One region of the Salimicrobium salexigens genome, then DNA from elsewhere that is predicted to be linked to it. Evidence: riboswitches for the same ligand, from Rfam matches in the RefSeq annotation. Region 1 holds a riboswitch; each other region holds the start of a gene.
The links. Region 1 has a riboswitch for S-adenosylmethionine ahead of BW931_RS06500 (methionine ABC transporter ATP-binding protein). Riboswitches for the same ligand answer to the same signal wherever they lie in the genome.
Positions count from the first base shown of each region.

Region 2: linked by a shared signal. The riboswitch ahead of BW931_RS00465 (aminotransferase class I/II-fold pyridoxal phosphate-dependent enzyme) and the one ahead of BW931_RS06500 (methionine ABC transporter ATP-binding protein) in region 1 are both predicted to bind S-adenosylmethionine.
Region 3: linked by a shared signal. The riboswitch ahead of msrA (peptide-methionine (S)-S-oxide reductase MsrA) and the one ahead of BW931_RS06500 (methionine ABC transporter ATP-binding protein) in region 1 are both predicted to bind S-adenosylmethionine.
Region 4: linked by a shared signal. The riboswitch ahead of metX (homoserine O-acetyltransferase MetX) and the one ahead of BW931_RS06500 (methionine ABC transporter ATP-binding protein) in region 1 are both predicted to bind S-adenosylmethionine.

Region 1 covers NZ_FTOK01000004.1:175,435-180,506, reverse strand. Annotated here, with positions in the region: gene BW931_RS06510 (MetQ/NlpA family ABC transporter substrate-binding protein) at 1-468, opposite strand, end outside; gene BW931_RS06505 (methionine ABC transporter permease) at 498-1,166, opposite strand; gene BW931_RS06500 (methionine ABC transporter ATP-binding protein) at 1,159-2,184, opposite strand; SAM riboswitch class I at 2,296-2,406, opposite strand; gene BW931_RS06495 (TlpA family protein disulfide reductase) at 2,544-2,960, shown strand; gene BW931_RS06490 (thioredoxin family protein) at 3,177-3,482, opposite strand; gene BW931_RS06485 (toprim domain-containing protein) at 3,493-3,879, opposite strand; gene gcvH (glycine cleavage system protein GcvH) at 3,902-4,288, opposite strand; gene BW931_RS06475 (arsenate reductase family protein) at 4,310-4,663, opposite strand; gene BW931_RS06470 (acyl-CoA dehydrogenase family protein) at 4,772-5,072, opposite strand, start outside.
Region 2 covers NZ_FTOK01000001.1:77,763-82,834, forward strand. Annotated here, with positions in the region: gene BW931_RS00455 (ABC transporter ATP-binding protein) at 1-642, shown strand, start outside; gene BW931_RS00460 (ABC transporter permease) at 635-1,849, shown strand; SAM riboswitch class I at 1,925-2,033, shown strand; gene BW931_RS00465 (aminotransferase class I/II-fold pyridoxal phosphate-dependent enzyme) at 2,107-3,219, shown strand; gene BW931_RS00470 (homocysteine S-methyltransferase family protein) at 3,261-4,313, shown strand; gene BW931_RS00475 (phosphatase PAP2 family protein) at 4,416-5,072, shown strand, end outside.
Region 3 covers NZ_FTOK01000005.1:169,848-174,919, forward strand. Annotated here, with positions in the region: gene ppc (phosphoenolpyruvate carboxylase) at 1-1,396, opposite strand, end outside; gene BW931_RS07780 (DinB family protein) at 1,586-2,071, opposite strand; SAM riboswitch class I at 2,253-2,372, shown strand; gene msrA (peptide-methionine (S)-S-oxide reductase MsrA) at 2,494-2,964, shown strand; partial or broken gene BW931_RS13770 (TetR/AcrR family transcriptional regulator) at 3,218-3,337, shown strand; gene BW931_RS07790 (TetR/AcrR family transcriptional regulator) at 3,353-3,790, shown strand; gene BW931_RS07795 (ABC transporter ATP-binding protein) at 3,837-4,718, shown strand; gene BW931_RS07800 (ABC transporter permease) at 4,744-5,072, shown strand, end outside.
Region 4 covers NZ_FTOK01000006.1:59,117-64,188, reverse strand. Annotated here, with positions in the region: gene BW931_RS08475 (carbohydrate ABC transporter permease) at 1-442, opposite strand, end outside; gene BW931_RS08470 (carbohydrate ABC transporter permease) at 442-1,302, opposite strand; gene BW931_RS08465 (ABC transporter substrate-binding protein) at 1,403-2,725, opposite strand; gene BW931_RS08460 (DUF2188 domain-containing protein) at 3,038-3,238, opposite strand; SAM riboswitch class I at 3,394-3,504, shown strand; gene metX (homoserine O-acetyltransferase MetX) at 3,613-4,665, shown strand; gene BW931_RS08450 (polysaccharide deacetylase family protein) at 4,780-5,072, opposite strand, start outside.

The DNA.
Region 1 (5,072 bases):
CTCGAGAAGGGAAAGGATACGCCCATGGTCTGCGACAGAGCGGCTCATAAGCACCGTCGTTCCATCCTCCACATCTTCGATACTTTCGATTCCTTTGGAGTAGATACCCATCGGCTCGATGTGGATACCTCCAAGGTTGGCGAAATCATAGCCGTTCTCTTCCATTTGCGTATTCAGGTAAGGAATATGCTGAAAATAGTTTGCGTCGATCTCCCCTTCAGACAGATCACGGTTCGGGAGGACGTAATCCTGATATTCTTCGATATTCAGCGTAATGCCCTTTTCTTCCATAAGCGGCTGTGCTTCTTTCAACACTTCTGCGTGCGGAACACTGGTGGCGCCGACGGATATTTCGGATGTTTCTTTATCCGATCCTTCCGAATCACCGGAATCTGAGCTGTCCGATCCACATGCTGCGAGCAGGGAAACAAGGGCTATAGTGGCTAACGTGAGTAGAAATTTTTTCATGGTACTCTCTCCTTTTTTAAAACGTAGTTTTATCTTTTGTCCAGTTTTCTGGAAGCGAAGTCTCCGATGAACTGGAAAACGAATACGATAATGACGATAAGCACGGTACATACGAATACGACATCAAAACTGTTCCTCTGGAACCCGTAAAAGTAAGCGAAGTCCCCGAGACCTCCGGCGCCGATCACTCCCGCTACAGCTGTATAGCTGATCAGAGCGATGGCCGTTACTGTAAGTCCGGATATCAAAGCCGGAGTCGATTCCGGCAGAAGAACTTTGAAAATGATTGTACGGTATTTGGCTCCCATCGCTTTGGCCGCTTCGATTACACCTTTATCCACTTCTTTAAGTGCTATTTCAACGAGACGGGCATAGAAAGGCGCACCTCCGATAATGAGTGCCGGCAGTGCTGCTGAAGGCCCGCGTATCGTCCCGACGAAAAAATCGGTGAACGGGAACAGAAGCAGGATGAGAATAATGAACGGGATAGCCCGGAAGACGTTGACGAAAGCTGCGGTAATCCAGTTCGCTATTTTATTCTGCCAGATGCCTCCCGGGCCTGTTAAATAAAGCAGCAGACCGAGAAGCAGGCCGAATATGAACGTTCCGAGAACGGAGAAGAACGTCATAAACAGCGTCTCGTTCGTCGCGGTAATCATGTCGTCAACCTGAACGTTAGGAAACAATTGTTCAAACATCAAGGGCCACCTCCACTTCTACAGACGTTTCTCTTACATACGTCAGAGCCCGTTCAATTTCTTCTTTTTCTCCTTCGAGATGCACGATCAATGTACCATATGCACCCTTCTGGGTCTGGGTGATCTTCCCGTGGAGCACGTTCACATCCACCTGGAACTTCCGGGACACTTCACTGATCAGTGCCTGATGCGTACGTTCTCCGACGAAATGAAACTGGGCCACTTCCCCGAGAGGGTATTCCTCTTTAATAAGAGAAAGAGAAGATTCCCGGTCAGGGTCTCCCATCACCTGGTCGACGAAACGTTTCGTCACTTTCTGTTTCGGTCTTAAAAATACGTCCAGTACGTCACCTTCTTCCACAATTTTTCCGTCTTCCATTACAGCCACACGGTGGCAGATTTTACGGATGACGTGCATTTCGTGAGTAATGAGCACGATGGTAAGTCCGAGTTTCGCATTGATATCGACGAGCAAATCAAGAATGGAGTCGGTCGTTTCCGGATCGAGAGCGGAGGTCGCCTCATCACATAAAAGGACTTTCGGGCGATTTGCGAGTGCTCTGGCGATACCGACACGCTGTTTTTGACCCCCGCTCAACTGGGAAGGGTACGAGGTCCCGCGGCCGCCGAGACCAACGAGCTCCACCAGTTCGTCCACACGTTCCTTTCTTTCCTCCTTCGGTACTCCCGCAATTTCGAGTGGAAAAGCGATATTATCTTCCACTGTACGGGACCACAGCAGGTTGAAGTGCTGGAAGATCATTCCCATGTCCTGGCGGGCCAGACGGAGATCTCCTTTTGACAGTGAAGAAATCTCCCTGTCGTCTATATTGATCGTTCCGCCACTCGGGTCTTCGAGACGGTTCAGCAGGCGGATGAAAGTACTTTTTCCGGCCCCGCTGTATCCGATGACGCCGAAAATTTCACCGGAGTCGATCGTCGCCTCGAGGTCACTGACCGCGTGTACATCCTGATCCTTCGTTCGGAACACTTTTGACAGACCTTTAATCGAAATCATTGTTTTTCCTCCTGCGTCTGTAAGAGTCGCTGTCTCTTACGGTTTTAGCAAATAAAAAAACCCCTCTGCCTGAAAGAACAGAAAGGTTGGTATTTAAAAATCAATTCTGTTCTCTCATCTATCAGAACCGATTGTTCTGTAGGATTTGGCACCATTTTAAACAGAATGTTTAACGGTTGCCGGGCTTCATAGGGCCAGTCCCTCCACCTCTCTTGATAAGAGAATTTCATTTATTCAATTTATAGAGCGATACGGAAGATTTTAGCACTGTACCGGGCTGGTGTCAATAAACTTCAATAAAAAGCGTGTATATGTTACGATTTTTGCAAACTTGCTATTGAAGAAAGGATCCGATACTTATGAAAGCACCCGTATTCACATTACCATACCTTACCGGAGAAGGCACTTATACACTTCCGGAAACTCCGGGGAAAGTCACCATTCTTACTTTCTGGGCCTCCTGGTGCCCGGATTCCGGTGCAGATATGCCGAAAAAAGAGCAGCTTTTCGATTCGCTCCATACGGACGACGTGGAAATGATTACCATCAACGTTGCCGGCCGGGAAGGAAAGAGGGAAGATGCCGTAAAGTATAAAGAGAAATTTTTGACACAGCCGACGCTTGAGGATAATGGAACGAAAGTGTATGACCTCTACGGCTGCACCGGTGTTCCTACCACCGTCATCATCTCATCCGAAGGGGAAATCGTTCATCAGTTCGGCGACGACGCTTCCTTTATGGACATTATGAAAGCCGTCGGAGAAACGGTGGAATAGTGGAGATTTCTTTTGCGTGACTTTCGGACGCCATATCCGGCCCCGAAGGTCACGTTTCTCTCTGTTTCCTTCCCTTCAGCACATCCTTCCCTCTCTGAAGGGAACGATTCGGCGTAAATCGTTCCTTTCAGGCCCCCGTGGCGCTTCCGAAAGGAACGATTCTCCCGTCCGCGTTCACAAAAGCACCAGCTCCCGGGATGATGAGCTGGTGCTTCGCTATATTTTCTCTTTTTCTTTCATCAGATTGAAAATTTTCGTCACCGATTCGAACGCATACACTTTCTCTTCCACTTTCCCGTCTTTCCATACGAGCAGACAGGGTACGCTTGATACCTGTTCCTCCTGCATGAAGTCCGGGAAGAGGCTCGCGTTCATTTCATAGAAGACATCTTCTTCTCTCATCTTCTCGATGATATCAAGCATTTCCCTTGCCAGGTGGCACGTTCCGCAAAAGGGACTGTAAATGAATACGTACCCTCTTCCTACTTCCGGCAGTGTTTCCCTTACATTCACTTCTTTCATTGTTGCCTCCTTACATCATGTAGACAGGTTTGATCCGGAACCGGTACCCCGCAAGCATCCGTGCGAGTTCCGGTTCCGGCGTAGCAGCTACTTCCCGGTACGTTTTGCTTGTGTACAGATGTACAGCGTGAGGAAGTTCTTCCCTGAACTGTTCCCGGAGTCTGTAGCCCGAGTAGTCTTCATCGACGAGTATATAAACGTTGCGGTGATCCAGATCGTACTCATAAATCAGCTCATCCAGACGCTCCAGGCCGAGTGTTCCATACGTGCAGATGATTTCAAGAGGCTGCGCCAGCATCTTCTTAATATGCTTTTTGTCCGTAATCCCCTCAACGATTAAAATAGGTTCATTCATCCCGCTTACCCCTTTATACAGAAACAGACCATGCGGATCCATGGTCTGTCGAAGTTAATAAGTTCTATTCATCTTCGGAAATCATAGCTTCGTACTCATCCGCACTCATCAGATCATCCAGTCCGGACTTCCCGGAAGGCTCGACTACGATCATCCACGCTTTATCGTAAGGAGATTCGTTTACTAGTTCCGGGCTGTCCTCGAGTTCATCGTTCACTTCAACGACTTTCCCGCTGACGGGAGCATAAAGTTCGGATACCGTCTTCACGGATTCCACACTTCCGAACGGCTCATCCACTTCCACTTCATCACCGACTTCCGGAAGCTCGGCGAACACGACGTCACCGAGTTCGGACTGGGCGAACTCTGTAATACCGATGCGAAGGTTATCCCCTTCTTCTTTTACCCATTCATGTTCTTTTGAATAACGAAATTCTTTTGGCAGTTCCATTATTGACCCCTCCTTCAAAAATTACAGCCAGTTGGCTTCGTACTCCGCTTCTTTGAACCCTGCGGTCACGCGACTTCCATCCGTAGCTAGCGGCCGCTTGATCAGCATGCCGTCGGAAGCCAGTATCTCCGCCTGTTCTTCAAGCGTCATGTCCCCTACTTTGTCTTTCAGTCCAAGCTCACGGTACTTCTTCCCGCTGGAATTGAAGAAACGTTTCGAAGGAAGATCGCTGTTTTTCATCATCTGCAGCAGCATTTCCTTCGAAGGTGGAGTTTCCACGAGATTCACAGCTTTATAATCCACATCGTTCTCATCAAGCCATCTTTTCGCGTTGCGGCACGTGCCGCACTTCGGATACCAGTAAAAGGTAAGCATGACTTCTCCCCCATTCCTAACAAAACAATATCACATTTATCCTACCACAACCGCTCTTTGTTGAAAAACAAAAGGCTGTCCCCCGGCAGAGGACAGCCTTTTTCGAAATTACACGAAGTATTTTCCGGCTTTTTCAAGACCGACGGAAATTTCACGTTTTTTCTTGATAACATTCACCGGGTTATGACGCGTCAGCTTCCGGAGAGCTCCGAGCATCATGCGGAGATCGTCGCCCTCTTCCGCTGCGATAAGTGTTTCTTTCGCGTGCGCTTCGATACGATTGAACGCTTCCTGAACGTACACTTCCGTATATAGAAGTTTCTGGCTGTGTTTTTCGGCTCCGTCTTTGTCGACAGCTTTCTTCGTACGGAGAATGGCAGATTCCATATTGAAAATTTCACCCGTAATG
Region 2 (5,072 bases), on a different contig from region 1:
CTTATCGGATTGAACGGCGCCGGGAAAAGTACGACCATCAAGCACGTTATCGGAATGATGGAGGCGAAAAAAGGAAGTGTTTCCATAAACAGTACGTCTTTCAGGGAGAACCCCGAAAGCTATCGTCAACAGCTTGCCTATATCCCCGAGATGCCTATTCTGTACGATGAACTTACGCTGGAAGAGCACCTGCGCCTGACTGCCCGTGCGTATCACATTGATGAACAGACTTTTAACAGCAGAGTCCCCCCTCTCTTAAAAGAATTTCATATGGAAAAAAGGCTTCACTGGTTTCCTGTTCACTTCTCCAAGGGGATGCGTCAGAAAGTCATGATTATGTGTGCTTTTCTGATCGAACCCGCTTTATATATCGTAGATGAGCCGTTTGTAGGGCTCGACCCGCTCGGCATCCAGTCTTATCTGGAATGGATGGAAGAAATGAAGGAGAACGGGGCCGGGGTTCTTATGTCGACTCATATACTCGCCACTGCAGAGAAATACTGTGACCGCTTTGTCATTCTTCATGAAGGAGAAATCAGAGCAGACGGGACACTGGAAGAACTTCGCACATTCTTTTCCATGCCGCGGGCTTCCCTCGACGATATATATGTACGATTGACGAAGGACGATTCCCATGATTAACGCCAGACGTTTCTGGAAAGAGCGGATGAGGGAACACACGAAAGAACTGAGCCGGTATACGCGCTATATTTTTAACGGTCATATTGCGGTAGTGATGTTTTTTCTTCTTTCGGCCGGTGCATACTTTTATCAGCAGTGGCTGCAGACCGTTCCGGAAGATTTCCCCGCCGGACTGATTGTAGCTCTGGTTTTCGCCAGCATTACATCCTACAGTCCGGTACGTACAATGATCAAAGAACCGGACCTGGTTTTTCTTCTGCCGGCGGAGTTCGAGTTGAAGGATTATTTCCGTTTCAGTCTTTACTATAGTTATGTGGTGCAGCTTTACGTAATTTTTCTTGCGGGGGCTGCGCTCGGACCTTTGTATTTTACCGTGTATCCTGAACTGGGTACGGATCACTACCTCGCCATCATTCTGCTTATGCTTGTCGTGAAGGCGGGAGTAATGCAGTCCAACTGGTGGATGCTGCAGGAACGTCAGCCTTCTATACGTATCGGCTATCAGGCGGCGGCGTGGATAGTTTCAGCCGCCCTGTTTTACTCTGCGGCCGTTGGTGCCCTCTTGTTTGTCGTTCCGGGTCTTGTGCTCTTGAGCGGGCTTGTAGTATATGCCTGGAGAGTATCGAAGCAGAAAGCCGGGCTTGCCTGGGATCTTCTGCTGGAAAAAGACCAGGGACGGATGAGAGTGTTCTACAGGCTGGCTAATATGTTCACAGACGTTCCGCATCTGAAAAGCCGGGTGAAACGAAGGCGTCTTATCGTAAAACTTTTGACCGCCCGCATTCCTTTTTCCGGAGATACAACGTACACTTACCTGTACCGAATTACTTTTGCAAGATCCGGCGATTACAGCGGGATGTACATTCGTCTGGCTGCTATAGGTGCTCTTGCTGTATGGTTCGTTCCTAATATGATGATAAGTGTAATTATCGGTGTCCTGTTTCTTTATTTGAGCGGATTCCAGATGATGACGTTGTGGCAGCATCATCGGACTATCGCCTGGCTGGATATTTATCCGGTCTCCTTTGAACAGAGAAAAGAAGAATTGATACGTTTCCTGAGACAGCTTCTTTTCTTCCAGACACTCATTTTCGTCGTGGTATTTGCTGTGCAGATGATGTGGGCGGGAGCCCTTTTGATGGCGTTCGGAGGTATTTTTTTCAGTCGGTTATTTACGGAAACCTTTGTAAGGAAACGACTGAATTGAAAAATAATTAAAAAAATATTGACGAATGCTGCGTTCGTCTATATAATTGGTGAAAATCAAATGAATATTAATGGACTCTTATCCAGAGAGGTGGAGGGACTGGCCCTTTGAAACCTCGGCAACCATTGTTTAAAAGCGAACTGGTGCCAATTCCAGCAAAGCCTGTGCTTTGAAAAGATGAGAGGACGATAGTACACAAATGTGTAGAAATCGGCCTCTTTTCAGGAGGTCGATTTTTTTATGGGAGGGATGCCACTATGGTACACGAGAGAGCGACAATACTGACGCAGGCCGGAAACAGGACGGACCCCGGTACCGGCGCAGTAAGCACTCCGGTTTATTTTTCCACAAGTTATGCCCATCACGGGCTCGGGGAATCCACCGGTTTTGATTACACAAGGACGGCTAACCCCACGCGCTCTGTTTTGGAGAAAACACTTCAGGAACTCGAAAAGGGAGACGGGGCTTTTGCCTGCAGTTCCGGAATGGCAGCTATCCATACAGTTTTCGGTCTGTTCCGCTCGGGGGAGGAGGTGATCGTTTCACGTGATTTGTACGGCGGGACCTACCGGCTGTTTGAAGAAGTTCTTGCCCGGTACGGGATAACTTTTCGTTATGCAGACCTCACGAATGATGCGGCACTGGAGAGTGAAATGAGGGAAAGGACAAAAGCCGTATTTTTCGAGACTCCGGCCAATCCTTTGATGAAGGAGGTGGACATTTCGAAATGCGCTGCTGTCTGCAGAAAATACGGTGTAAGGCTAATAGTGGATAACACGTTTTATTCACCTCTCCTTCAGAATCCTCTGGAAGAAGGGGCGGACATCGTTATCCACAGCGGTACGAAGTATCTTGGAGGTCATAATGACGTCCTGGCGGGGGCGATCATAACGAAAGGGGAGGAGCTCACCCGCACTGTCCAGAACCTTCATAACGGGATTGGTGCGACACTGTCGGCGATGGATTCCTGGCTTTTACTGAGAGGGATGAAAACGCTCCACATACGTATGAAACAGCACGAGGAGAATGCGGAAACAATTGTTGATTATCTGAAGAGCCGTGAAGAGGTCCGGGAAGTCCTGTATCCGGGACGGGGCGGGATGCTTTCTTTCCGTTTAACAAGAGAAGAACAGGTGCCGGTTTTTCTGAAGACCTTAAATATCATTACGTTTGCTGAAAGTCTTGGAGGGGTGGAGAGTTTCATTACTTATCCTGCAACTCAGACGCATGCGGATATTCCGGAGGAGACGAGGGTGAAATATGGAGTGGATAGTTGTCTTCTCCGCTTCTCCGTAGGCATTGAAGATAAAAATGACCTGATGGATGACCTGGGCGCAGCGCTTTTGGAGTCTGTTCGAAAAAGTGCATAACTGCCCTGATACGCAAACCATTATAAAAAGGAGCGAGGTATATGACTAAAAGAAGTCTTAAGCAGCGGCTGGAAGAAGGTCCGGTGATTGCCGGGGAAGGTTACCTGTTTGAATTGGAGAGGAGAGGATATCTTCAGGCGGGTTCTTTCGTGCCGGAAGTAGCCCTTAAGAATCCGGAAGCTTTGAAACAGACGTACCGGGATTATATGCTTGCAGGTTCCGATGTAGTGTTAGCTTTTACCTACAACGCCCACCGGGAGAAGATGAGAATCATAGGCAAAGAGGAACTGCTTGAACCGCTGAACCGGAACGCAATCCGTCTGGCTAAAGAAGTGGCGCGAGAACATCCGGAGGAAGAAGCGCTCGTGGCCGGGAACATTTCGAATACGAATATCTTTGATCCGGAAAATGAAGATAGTAAAGTTCAAGTCCGGGAAATGTTCCGGGAAATGGTCGGATGGTGTAAAGAAGAAGGGGTGGATTTTGTGAACGGGGAAACGTTCTACTACCACGAAGAAGCTCTTATTGCTCTGGAGGAGATCAGACGGGTTGAACTCCCGGCTGTCATAACCCTCGGTCTTATGGGGGAAAACATACTGCGTGACGGCTACACCGTGGAGGATTCCTGCGCCTCTCTTGAAGAGAACGGAGCACTGGTCGTAGGTATGAACTGTTTTCGCGGTCCTGATACTATGCAGCCCTACGTAGAGAAAATAAGACGAAAAGTGAACGGATATGTAGGGGCACTGCCGATTCCGTACCGTACGACGGAAGACAATCCCACATTTTTTAATCTTCCGGATGGCGGATGCAGTTGCACTCTCCCGACGGAAACGACTTTTCCGACTTCGCTCGACCCGCTCTATCATAACCGGTATGAACTTGCGGCATGGGCGGAAAAAGCGAAAAATGACGGAGTTAATTATATCGGTCTATGTTGCGGAAGTTCTCCTGCTATGCTCCGCTCTGTTGCGGAAGCGGCCGGTGTGGAGACGGTACACTCCATTTATTCACCCGATATGCATAAACATTTTCTGTTCGGAGAAGAGGAAAGCCTGAATGAATCAAACCTGGCCTACAGGACGAAAGCATAAGCAAAGCCCCGGCAAGGAGGTATACTCTGCCGGGGCTTGTAGTTTGTTTGAAAACGGTGCGGGGAAAGATAGTAAAGAAGTAAGAAGTAGGAGGAAAAGAAATTGTTATTTAGAGGCACACATTTCAAAAATCCCACCAGAACATCCATTATTTTAATAATAGCAGGGTTTATCCTCATAGGAGGAGGGTTCTTCTCTTTCGTTTCCCTCGGTGAAGATGTTCTTGAAGGGGAAAAGTTCGCATTGGATCGCATAGTAAATAATTTTGTGGATACCATCAATCCACCGTGGCTCACAGAAACGATGGGATACATAACCGAAGCAGGGTCCGTATGGATTTTGTCAGCACTGTCGGTCATCGTAATAAGTTATCTTCTGTTTATTTCGAATAAAAGTAAATGGGTGGCACTTTTTTTTGCGGTCAATATGATAGGAATAAGCGCTCTTACGAAAGGTTTGAAGTTATTGTTTGAGCGCCAGCGTCCGGAAGTGATCGAGGCATATGACGGGGTCGGATACAGCTTCCCGAGCGGACACTCTACAGGTGCCTTCGCTTTCTACGGATTTATGATTTATCTCGTTACAGTAAGCAGGTTCACTTCTAAAGTGAAGTGGACCGTGAATATACTGCTTGCATTATTCGGTACTACGGTGGCTCTCAGCCGCATTTTTATAGGGGTCCATTATTTCACCGACGTTCTGGCGGGAATAGCTGTCGGAACGGCCTGGCTGCTCGTCTCCATCGCTGCTCTTGAAATT
Region 3 (5,072 bases), on a different contig from region 1:
TCGCTTCCGAATAGTCTTCATTCAACAGAGAAAGAGGTCTCGGGTCTTTCAATACATTCTCAAGGATCCCGGTTTTATCCGCTTCACTCAGGGACGAATAATCGTCTGTGATCCCTACTTTCTGTAAAAGTTCCGAGACAGCTATTTCATGTTCGCCACTGTGATTACGGACATCGAGAGTAGCCAGATGGAAACCGAACAGACTTACCTGACGGATAAGTTTTCTCAGGCTTTTAAGCTCTCTGCTTTCAGGCTGATGGCGAAGCGCGTTTTCCTGAATCAGGGACAGGTCATTAAGCATCTCATCGGCGCTTCTGTAGCCGGTTTCTGACTGACCTATTTGACGCAGACGCTCTAGTATCACCGCGAATTTTCTGCGGTACACTTCTTTTTCCACTTTCCATACTTTGTCCTCCGGAAGCCACGTTTCTTCTCTTTCGATAGACTGCATGAGCTTCCCGGACACCTGGACGTAAGCAAGCGACTGGCTGAAACGTTTCATCAGATCGACGAGCGAGTCTTCGTATTTTTTTAAAATCAGGTTTCTGTGCTTATGCAGGGTTTCCCAGGTGACTTCCGGCGTCACGTTCGGATTCCCATCCCTGTCTCCGCCGATCCAGGAACCGAAATGAAGAAAATCAGGTACAGACCATTCTTCTTCGGGATAGTTCACCTCAAGCTGATGTTCTAGTTCCTGGTGAATATCCGGTAAGACGTCGAACAACGTATGGTCAAAGTAGTACAGGCCGTTCCTTACTTCATCCATAACGGTCGGTTTCCGCTCCCGGAGCTCTTCTGTCTGCCAAAGTGCGGTGACTTCATTCTGAAGACTGTCCATGACGCCTTCTCTTTCTCTCCGGGTGAGTCTGCTTTCATCCAGCTGTTTCAAAATGGTAGCAATCCTTTTTTGTATTTCCAGTACGGTCCGCTTCGTCGCTTCTGTAGGATGGGCCGTTATGATCAACTCCAAAGAAAGTTTGTCCAGTGTCTCCTGAATGACGTCTTTTGAATAATCATTTTCTTTTAGGTTCTGCACAGCACTCTCCAGTGAAAACGGCTGTACGGACATATCTTCTCTGAGCTGGTACTCTCTCCGCCGGCGTATACGGTGATTCTGTTCGGCTATGTTCACCAGGTGAAAGTATATGGAAAAAGCACGAATCACCTGAGAACGCATAGGCGGTTTTAATTCGGTGATTTCCGACTTTAATGTCTCATAAGTCGAAGAATCAGGGGTGCTCCGCAAGTCCTTTGTTAACTTGCGTATTCTTTCCACTTTATCAAGTAATTCCTGACCGCCCTGATGAACGAGGACTTTACCGAGCATTTCGCCTAAGACCCGTATATCATGACGCAGTGGCGTAGTATGATTGTTAGATGTTGGTTGTGTATTCACTTCTTCACCTTCCTGTATGTTCTATTGGTTTATTCAGCTGTCGGCTGTAGAGAGGGAACCGCAAAGGTTCGTATTTTAATAATATTATCAGAATATTTCATACAGTCAAATGACGGGGCGAAGATGTATACGGCCTTATACAAACGACACCTCTCTTCTAAATGCTCAACGAAGAGAGGTGGAAAGGGTTCAGCTTATTTGTTCCTGTACTTCTTTCATCTGTTCCAGGTGACGCATTTCGTGCCATCCGATGAATTCTACCCACTGCTCCAGATTCATAGCCCCGAAGGAAGGGTGGGGAAAGGAATATTGCTGAAGTGTATTTCCGGATTTGTTGTGAGTCAGAAACATTGTAGCTTCCCTTGTCTTCTCGAGAGCCTCACGTGCTTCCTGTATAGAAGAGAAGGCCCCTGATGGCCGGACTGCTTCCGGCGCTTCCACTTTATGGGAACGGTTGGTTGTACGCTCGATAGGTTTCGGTGATGCAGATTCTTTCGTGCCATTTTTTATGACGTCATTGATCTGTTCAATGATGAAGTTCTCCATCAGATATAAATGTTCCAATATTTCCAGTATAGACCACGTATTATCTGAAGGTTTCTTTCCGGCATCCTCTTCGGAAACCTGACTGATAAAGTCCTGAATAAGCTTTCTTTTGTCTTCCAGTCCGTACATAGTTCGTCATCCTTCCCGGAATTATAACCATTGTGATTATTATAATCGTAACTGTTACTTTATAGACAAAAACACAGGAGGTTAAACATAATTATCAGGGAGGAAAAAAATGAGCTTTACTGCTTTACTTTACTACCGGTTCGTTGTATTATGGAAAATAACTTAAAATTAATAACGAAACTTCTTATCCAGAGAGGCGGAGGGACTGGCCCTTTGAAGCCCGGCAACCATCCTGCTGATGTGAATCAGTGTGAACGGTGCCAATTCCTGTAGAATGGATATCCATTCTAAGAGATGAGAGGATCGAGCGGATATTATAACGTCGACCCCTCTTCCTGGATATTAAGGAGAGGGGATTTTGATTGTTAGCCCGTCTAAACTCTCGGAAGAAGTGTAGTTAGAGAGAAAGGATAAGATATATTATGGCAATCGCTACTTTCGGTGCAGGATGTTTCTGGGGTGTGGAAGCGTTCTTTGACAGATTGAGCGGAGTGACGAATACAACAGTCGGTTATACGGGAGGATTTGTGGAGAATCCGTCCTACGAACAGGTGAAAACCGGGGAAACAGGACATGCGGAGTCCATTCGTATTGAGTTCGACCCTGAAGTGCTCACTTATGAAGCTCTCGTCGAGTACTTCCTTGAAGCCCATGATCCTACTTCCGTCAATCGTCAGGGAGAAGATGTCGGACATCAGTACCGCTCCGTGATTTTTTATGCGAATGAGGAGCAGCGTCAGCAGTCCATTGCGAAAATAAAAGAATGGAACGATCGCGGAATTTTCAAGTCTCCGATTGTAACAGAAGTGGTACCGGCTTCCACTTTTTATGAAGCAGAGGAATATCATCAGCAATATGTTAAAAAATATGGAGCGGCTTGCAGCGCCGTTTAAAACTTCAGCTTTTAGCTGAAGTTTTTTTATTTTATAAAGACTTTTTTAAGAAAAAGTAGCTGCTTTGGCACAGATGAAGCATAGATAATTTAAAACACCATCCGTGTTTTTCCGCTATTATATATTTAAATTGACCAATTCGGTCAACCATGTTAATATAAAAATGACCAAACCGGTCATGTCTAACTGAAAGGAGGTTAGTACCATTAATCCAAATTTTAATAAACTAACTAGGAGCAAGAAAGAACTTATTATTAACGCGTCAATCCAGGAATTTGTTCAAAACGGATTTGATAAAGCCTCAACTAATGCAATTGTAACAAGTGCCAACATTTCCAAAGGGTCGCTGTTCAATTATTTTAATAGCAAGAAAGATCTTTATGTATATTTGATCGAATTAAGCGTTCAGGTTATTGAAGATTTTTATGAGCAAATTGACTTGAGTGAAACAGATCTATTCAAAAGACTTGAAAATATCGGTTTGCAGAAATTGCATATTCAGGAAAAGCATCCTCAAATATTTGATTTCCTGACTGCTGCGGTCCAAGAGGAATCGGTTGAGGTAAAAGAAACTATCAGGAAAAGAATCGATCCCATCTATGAGCGGGGCACAGAATTAATATATAAAGATATTGATTACTCCAAGTTCCGTGAAGGGATCGATATTGAAAAGGCGATTGAGATTCTGAATTGGACGATGTTCGGTTTCAGCGATAAAGCACTTCGACAGATTAATACCTTTGAAAACTTAGAGGAATTCAGAGAAAAATATTTTGCAGAATGGAAGAGGTATTCAGAGATTCTCAAATACAGCTTTTATAAGTAAGCATGAACTGAAAAGTTGAATTCTCTAAAAAAGGAGTGTTCGTGTTATGACAGAGATTGTAACGATCCAAGGTTTACAAAAGAAATTCGGTAAGTTTCAGGCATTACGCGACGTTTCATTCACAGTAAACGCTGGAGAAGTTGTCGGCTTTATTGGTCCGAATGGGGCTGGTAAATCTACTGCTATCCGTATTTTATTGGGAATTATGAAGCGGGATGCAGGTCAAGCACAGATATTCGGTAAGGACGTTTGGAAAGACAGTCTTGAGATACACAAACGAATTTCATATGTCCCGGGAGATGTCACCCTGTGGGGAAACTTGACAGGCGGGGAGATTATTGATTTATTTCTTAAATTGCACGGGGGCGGAAATAAAAAAAAACGCGACTATTTAATAAAACGCTTTGAATTGGATCCTAAGAAAAAAGCCAAAGGGTATTCGAAAGGGAATCGTCAAAAGGTGGGTTTAATAGCAGCATTATCTGCTGATTCGGATCTGTACATTTTCGATGAACCGACTTCAGGTCTTGACCCATTGATGGAAGCGATTTTCCAGGAAGAAGTAGAAAAAATCAAAGAAACTGGCAAATCCATTCTGTTGTCCTCACATATCTTAAGTGAGGTGGAGCGTTTAGCTGACAAAGTGGCAATCATTCGCCAAGGAGAAATCGTGGAATCCGGGAGCCTTGATGATTTACGCCATTTGACCCGTTCTGCAATAACGCTGGTAACAGAGGGGGATGTGGCTGAGATGACCAATGTAAATGGCGTTTTCGATTTCGAACAAAAAGAAGATCAGGCAACGTTCTCTGCGGATAATAAACACCTTGATGAAATTTTAATGGCAGCAAGTAAATTGGGGGTCAAGAAATTTGAATCAGTGCCACCGACTCTTGAAGATTTGTTCATGCGTCATTATGAAAGCTGATTTTCAGAAAGGAGGGTGAATCAAGATGAGAGAAAATTTTGCACAATGGGAGACCTTGTTCCTACTTAATCTGAAACGGGACTGGAAAAAGATAATTGTCTGGATTTTGGGGTTCGGCCTGTTTTCAGCAGCTTTTGTGCCAGCCTTCAAAGAAATAGCGAAAGGCAACGGCCTGCTCGGAATGTTCGAAACGCTCCAAAACCCTGCAATGATTGCAATGGTAGGTCCAACGCCGGTTGGAACAGCGGTTGATTATACACTTGGAGCCATGTACGCCCATGAAATGCTGTTGTTTTGTGGTTTGTTTTCAATGGTCATCGCTGTTCTGCATGTAGTAGGGCACACCCGAAAGGA
Region 4 (5,072 bases), on a different contig from region 1:
ATCCGAGATACATGAAGATAAGACCGGCAGCGTTCAGCATATCCACCTGACCGAAAATGGCCACCAGGGGAATCATAACAGACTGGAACGGAATGAGCATGGCTGCCACAAATACGAAAAAGATGATGCCGGAGAGCTTACTTTTGTTCCTCGCAAGAGCATATCCCGCCATGGAGGAGAAAAGAATAATGATCAGAATGCTCAACCCGGTTATAAGTACGGAATTGAAAAGGGACTTCAGAAATTCAAGTTCCGCAAAAGCGTTAACGAAGTTTTCAAATGTAAATTCAACCGGTATTCCGAGGACACCCTCGAAAATTCCACGCTTCGTTTTAAAAGCGTTGACTATCATCAGGTAAAACGGAGAGAGCCACAAAAGGGCCAGCAATAAGCCGAATATTTCAAGCAGTCTTGTATTTCGTTTCTCTCTATCCTTCTGCATCACACGTCCACCTCACGTTTCTTATTGTAGTACACCTGTGTCAGGGAAATGACGGCTACTATGAGGAAGAAAATAACCGCTTTCGCCTGGGCATACGCCATCTCCCTGTCACTGAAGGCTGTACGTACGATTTCCATCGCCACCATCTGCGTGGAGTTGAAAGGTCCTCCATTCGTCAGTGACAGGTTTTGGTCGTAAATTTTGAAAGACATGGATAATGTAAGGAACATACTGACCGTAAAGGCGGGAGCCACTAGCGGGAAAATGACATTTTTGAATCGCTGTACCGCATTTGCCCCGTCAATTTTCGAAGCTTCGATCAGCTCTTTCGGCACGTTTTCAAGATAGGCTATATAAATGATCATAATATACCCGGCCATCTGCCAGGAGGTAAGGATTACAAGTCCCCAGAAGCCTGTGTTCGTTGTAGATAACCAGCCGCTCAGACCTTCAATCCCCGTAATTCCGGATATATCACCAAATACAGAGATGAAAATAAATTGCCAGATAAACCCGAGTATGAGACCCCCGATAAGGTTCGGCATAAAAAAGATGGTCCGCATTAAATTATTCGTCTTCATGTTTCTCGTAACGAGAAGTGCGAGGCCAAGGCCGAATATGTTCAGCAGCAGCACGGTGATAACTGCAAACTTGATAGTGAACCAGATCGAATTCATGAACTCATCTTCCTGGAACAATTTTATGTAGTTTTCCAGACCGACGAAATTGTTCGCCGTTAATCCGTTCCAGTCCGTAAATGAATAAATCAGTCCGTAGACGAACGGGATGACCACAACAATTCCGAGCCCGAGAATAACGGGGGTCAGAAAAAGCCAGAATGATAAACTCCTGTTTCTCATAATAAGTTCCTCCTCAGTTGTAAAAAAGCTCTTCTGTCGCCTTCAGTAACCAATAAGAGCGCTATAGTTCAGCGCTCTTTACCGGTCTTCTGTTATTTGCTTATTGTCTGGCTTCTTCCCAGGCATCAGTCGCCTGTTTCTCCACTTCTTCCCACGTTATATCACCGGCAAGATATTCCTGCATGGCGACGCCGAGAGCATCTTCCGTCCAGGCTGTAGGAGCTCCGAGGAAAACCCAGCCGAGCGTATTCCCTTCTTTCGCGTAGTTGTATATTTCCTGGGAAATAGGATCCGCGATTTCCTGGTCTTCGTACCCTTCGTAAGCAGGAATGAACTTGAATTCTTCCGTTACGAATTTCTTACCTTTGTCAGACGTGTACATCCAGTCGAGGAAATCTTTGGACGCCTGTACCACTTCATCTTCGGATTGCTTGTTTACCACCCAGTAGTTAGGCACGCCTACAGGAATACTTCCTTCATAACCTTCCACCGGAATAGGAAGAAGTCCGACATTGTTTTCGGCGAATTCCTGATCCATGGATTCGATCGTGTTGTACACCCAGTTACCCTGCTGAATCATCGCTACGTTTCCAAGAGAAAAGTGCTCTTCCACCTGCTGGGAATAATCGAGACTCAATACAGGCTGAATGGAATTTTCACTCTGAAGATCCGTGAACTCTTTCATCTGATCTCCCATTGCGAATTCCACAGTCTCCGCTTCATATGCTTCCATTACATCGTGATTGAACTCATCCGCCAGGTAGGCGTTTGCCAGGTGGTTACCCATAACCCACTGTTCTTTGCCGGGGAAAGCGAACGGCGCTTTGATTCCCAATTCTTCTTTATTGGAATTCAGGGTTTCCACGGCACCTTTCAGATCTTCCATCGTCTTGATCGAGGAAGCATCAATACCCGCTTCTTCGAAAACTTTCTTATTGTAAAGAAGTCCATAGCCTTCCTGGTTATAAGGAAGTCCGAGAACCTGATCGTCACGACTTACACCGTTCAACGTCCCCTCAAGAGCCGCTTCGGCAGCTTTCGTATCCGAAACGTCGGCCAGATATTCTTCGTACTCGTCCACGTCCGTCGGTCCGCCGACGTTGAAGACGTCAGGCTCTTCGCCGGAGGAGAAGGAAGTTTTCAGTGAAGCACCGTAATCGTTACCGCCACCGACGGTTTTGACGTTAATATTGACGTCCGGGTTCTCTTCTTCATACATCGATACAAGTTCTTCAAACTGATCTTTGAATTCCACTTTGAATTGAAAAACGTCAACCGTAACCGCTTCGCCGTTGCCGCCTTCTCCTCCACCGTCATTACTTCCGCCGGAAGATTCTTCACCTGAGCCGAACGAACAGCCCGCCAGCACACTTGAAGCCAATAGAGCCGTAGCAATCCCTGAATAAAACTTTTTCTTCTTCATTCCATACACTCCCTTTTACTGTTTCTGATGTTTTGAATCCGCTTACAACTTACACAAAAAAATAAAGGACGCCGGAAAAGTTTGTGCATTCGTTTGCAAAAATATCCAATAAATTACTCCTTCTCCTATGTAAAGAAAAGGACAGGTGACAGAAGCGATACTGTGAATTCGTTTGCACAGTTTCATTGTCTGTATCTTAGCACGATTACAAACATATTACAATAAGTATTCTGAAAAATATGTATCATATTATTTTTTTCCATACAAAAAAAGCCGAAGGGGGTACCCTTCAGCTCTTTACGCATAATTAAATTAAAAGCTTCTTTCTTCTTGCACGTTATCGTCCTGATCGAGAATCAGAACTTTACTCGGAGAGTTCTTCTTCGCAATTTCTTCGGCTTTGCTGACTGCGGAATCAAAATCTTCGAAGAAATCCGTCGGAGCGATGTCTTCGATTTTAATGTACCAGCCGTTTTTGTCCTTGTTTTGTACTACGCTATATTCTTTTACCATAATTAATCCACTCCTCTTTTAATGATCGGATACTTTTGATTGTACCCCGCCTCTTTTTCCTTCAAACATATCTCAAATAGTCAGAAAATTAGTTGACATACCTTTCCTCTGGTGGTTATACTTCATAATAAGCTTAAATTGAATAGTTCGTGCGACTCTTATTAAGAGCGGCTGAGGGATTAGGCCCTGTGAAGCCCGGCAACCTTCAAACATCAGTTTGAAAAGGTGCTACGTCCTACAGATCTTACTGATCTGGAAGATAAGAGGAGGCAATATATAAATCAGCCCTCTTCTTAACTTATCAGAAGGGGGCTTTTTCTGTGCCCGGTCTCCCCGGCCGCATTACCTATACAATTCCACTGGAGGGAAGATAGATGTCCGTCAATCATATCCGAACATGTGAAACCGTTTATAAAGAAGTGTCGATCGGGGAGTTCATTTGCGAATCAGGTGAACGGCTGCCGGAAGTTACCCTTGCCTATGAGCAATCCGGCAACCAGAATGCGCCCCTGCTCCTTATATGTCACGCTCTCACAGGCAATCAGTACACCGTGGGTACGGAAGAAGAGCCCGGATGGTGGAGAGGTCTATTCGGAAAAGAAGGGATAGTCCCGGAAGAAGAGTTTCAGACTGTCACCTTCAACGTGCTTGGTGGCTGTCACGGTTCTACGGGGCCTGCGAGCGTAAATCCCGAAAATGGAGAGGTCTATCGCCTCGACTTCCCTTCCATAACAATCAGAGATGTAGTACGGGCTCAGAAAAGGGCTCTGGAAGTTCTCGGCTTCACGCACATACATGCCGTACTCGGCGGGTCACTCGGTGGTATGCAGGTGTATGAGTGGGGGCTTATGTACCCGGATGCGATGGATAAGCTGTTTATTCTCGCTTCCACCCCGGCCCTCAGCGATTATGGAATAGCATTCAACCATATAGGGGCGGAAGCGATAAAACGTGACCCGCGGTGGGACAATGGTAATTATCAATCGAATGAGAACCTCGACGGTTTTGAAATTGCGAGAATGACGGGGATGGTCACTTACAGAAGCAGATCTCTGTTTCACCAGCGCTTCAACCGCCGGCAGAACGAAGAAAGTTATCATATCCAGTCCTATCTGGATCATCAGGGGAAGAAGATTAAAAAACGGTTCGATGCCAACAGCTACCTTTACCTTCTTGAGGCGATGAACCATCATGATATTACAAGAAACAGAGGAGCCATGGAAGATACGGTGCAACAGTACAGAGCAGATATTTATACGATGAGTTTCGAGAAAGATCTCATATATCCGAAGGAATCCATGGAAGAATTTTCACTCCTCACTCCACACGCTGTGCATTTCCATATCGATACCGAATTCGGTCACGACGGCTTCCTTGTCGAATTCGATAAGTGGGGAGAGTTCATCAGATATCACTTACGTGTTTAACGGCTGCAGAAGATCCGTTATCAAAAAAGAGCCAGGCCGGGAGACAATAAAAAAACAGCACATTACCTCCACCGGCCGCAGCCGCCTGAGGTCTCTGTGCTGTTCCTTAGAAGATTACATTCCGGCCAGTCGTTCTGCTCCGGACTTTTCCCTGCCTGTTTCCTTTTCCCTGCTCCTGGAGTCTTTCAGCTCAGGAAGTACTTCCCGTAATAACGCAGGAGTTTTTTCATTCAATCCGCTCATGACAAGCTGCCCGTTCGAACGGGCGGAATTCACGAGCTGCTCCGTCACCCACGCCTCGGACTTCCCGGCCCAGTTAGGGCGATTGATGAGTGCTTTTTCCGGGCTCACCCTGTCCCCGGAAACCAGCACCTCCTGCTGACCTGTAATGGAGCTGAGCAGGTTCA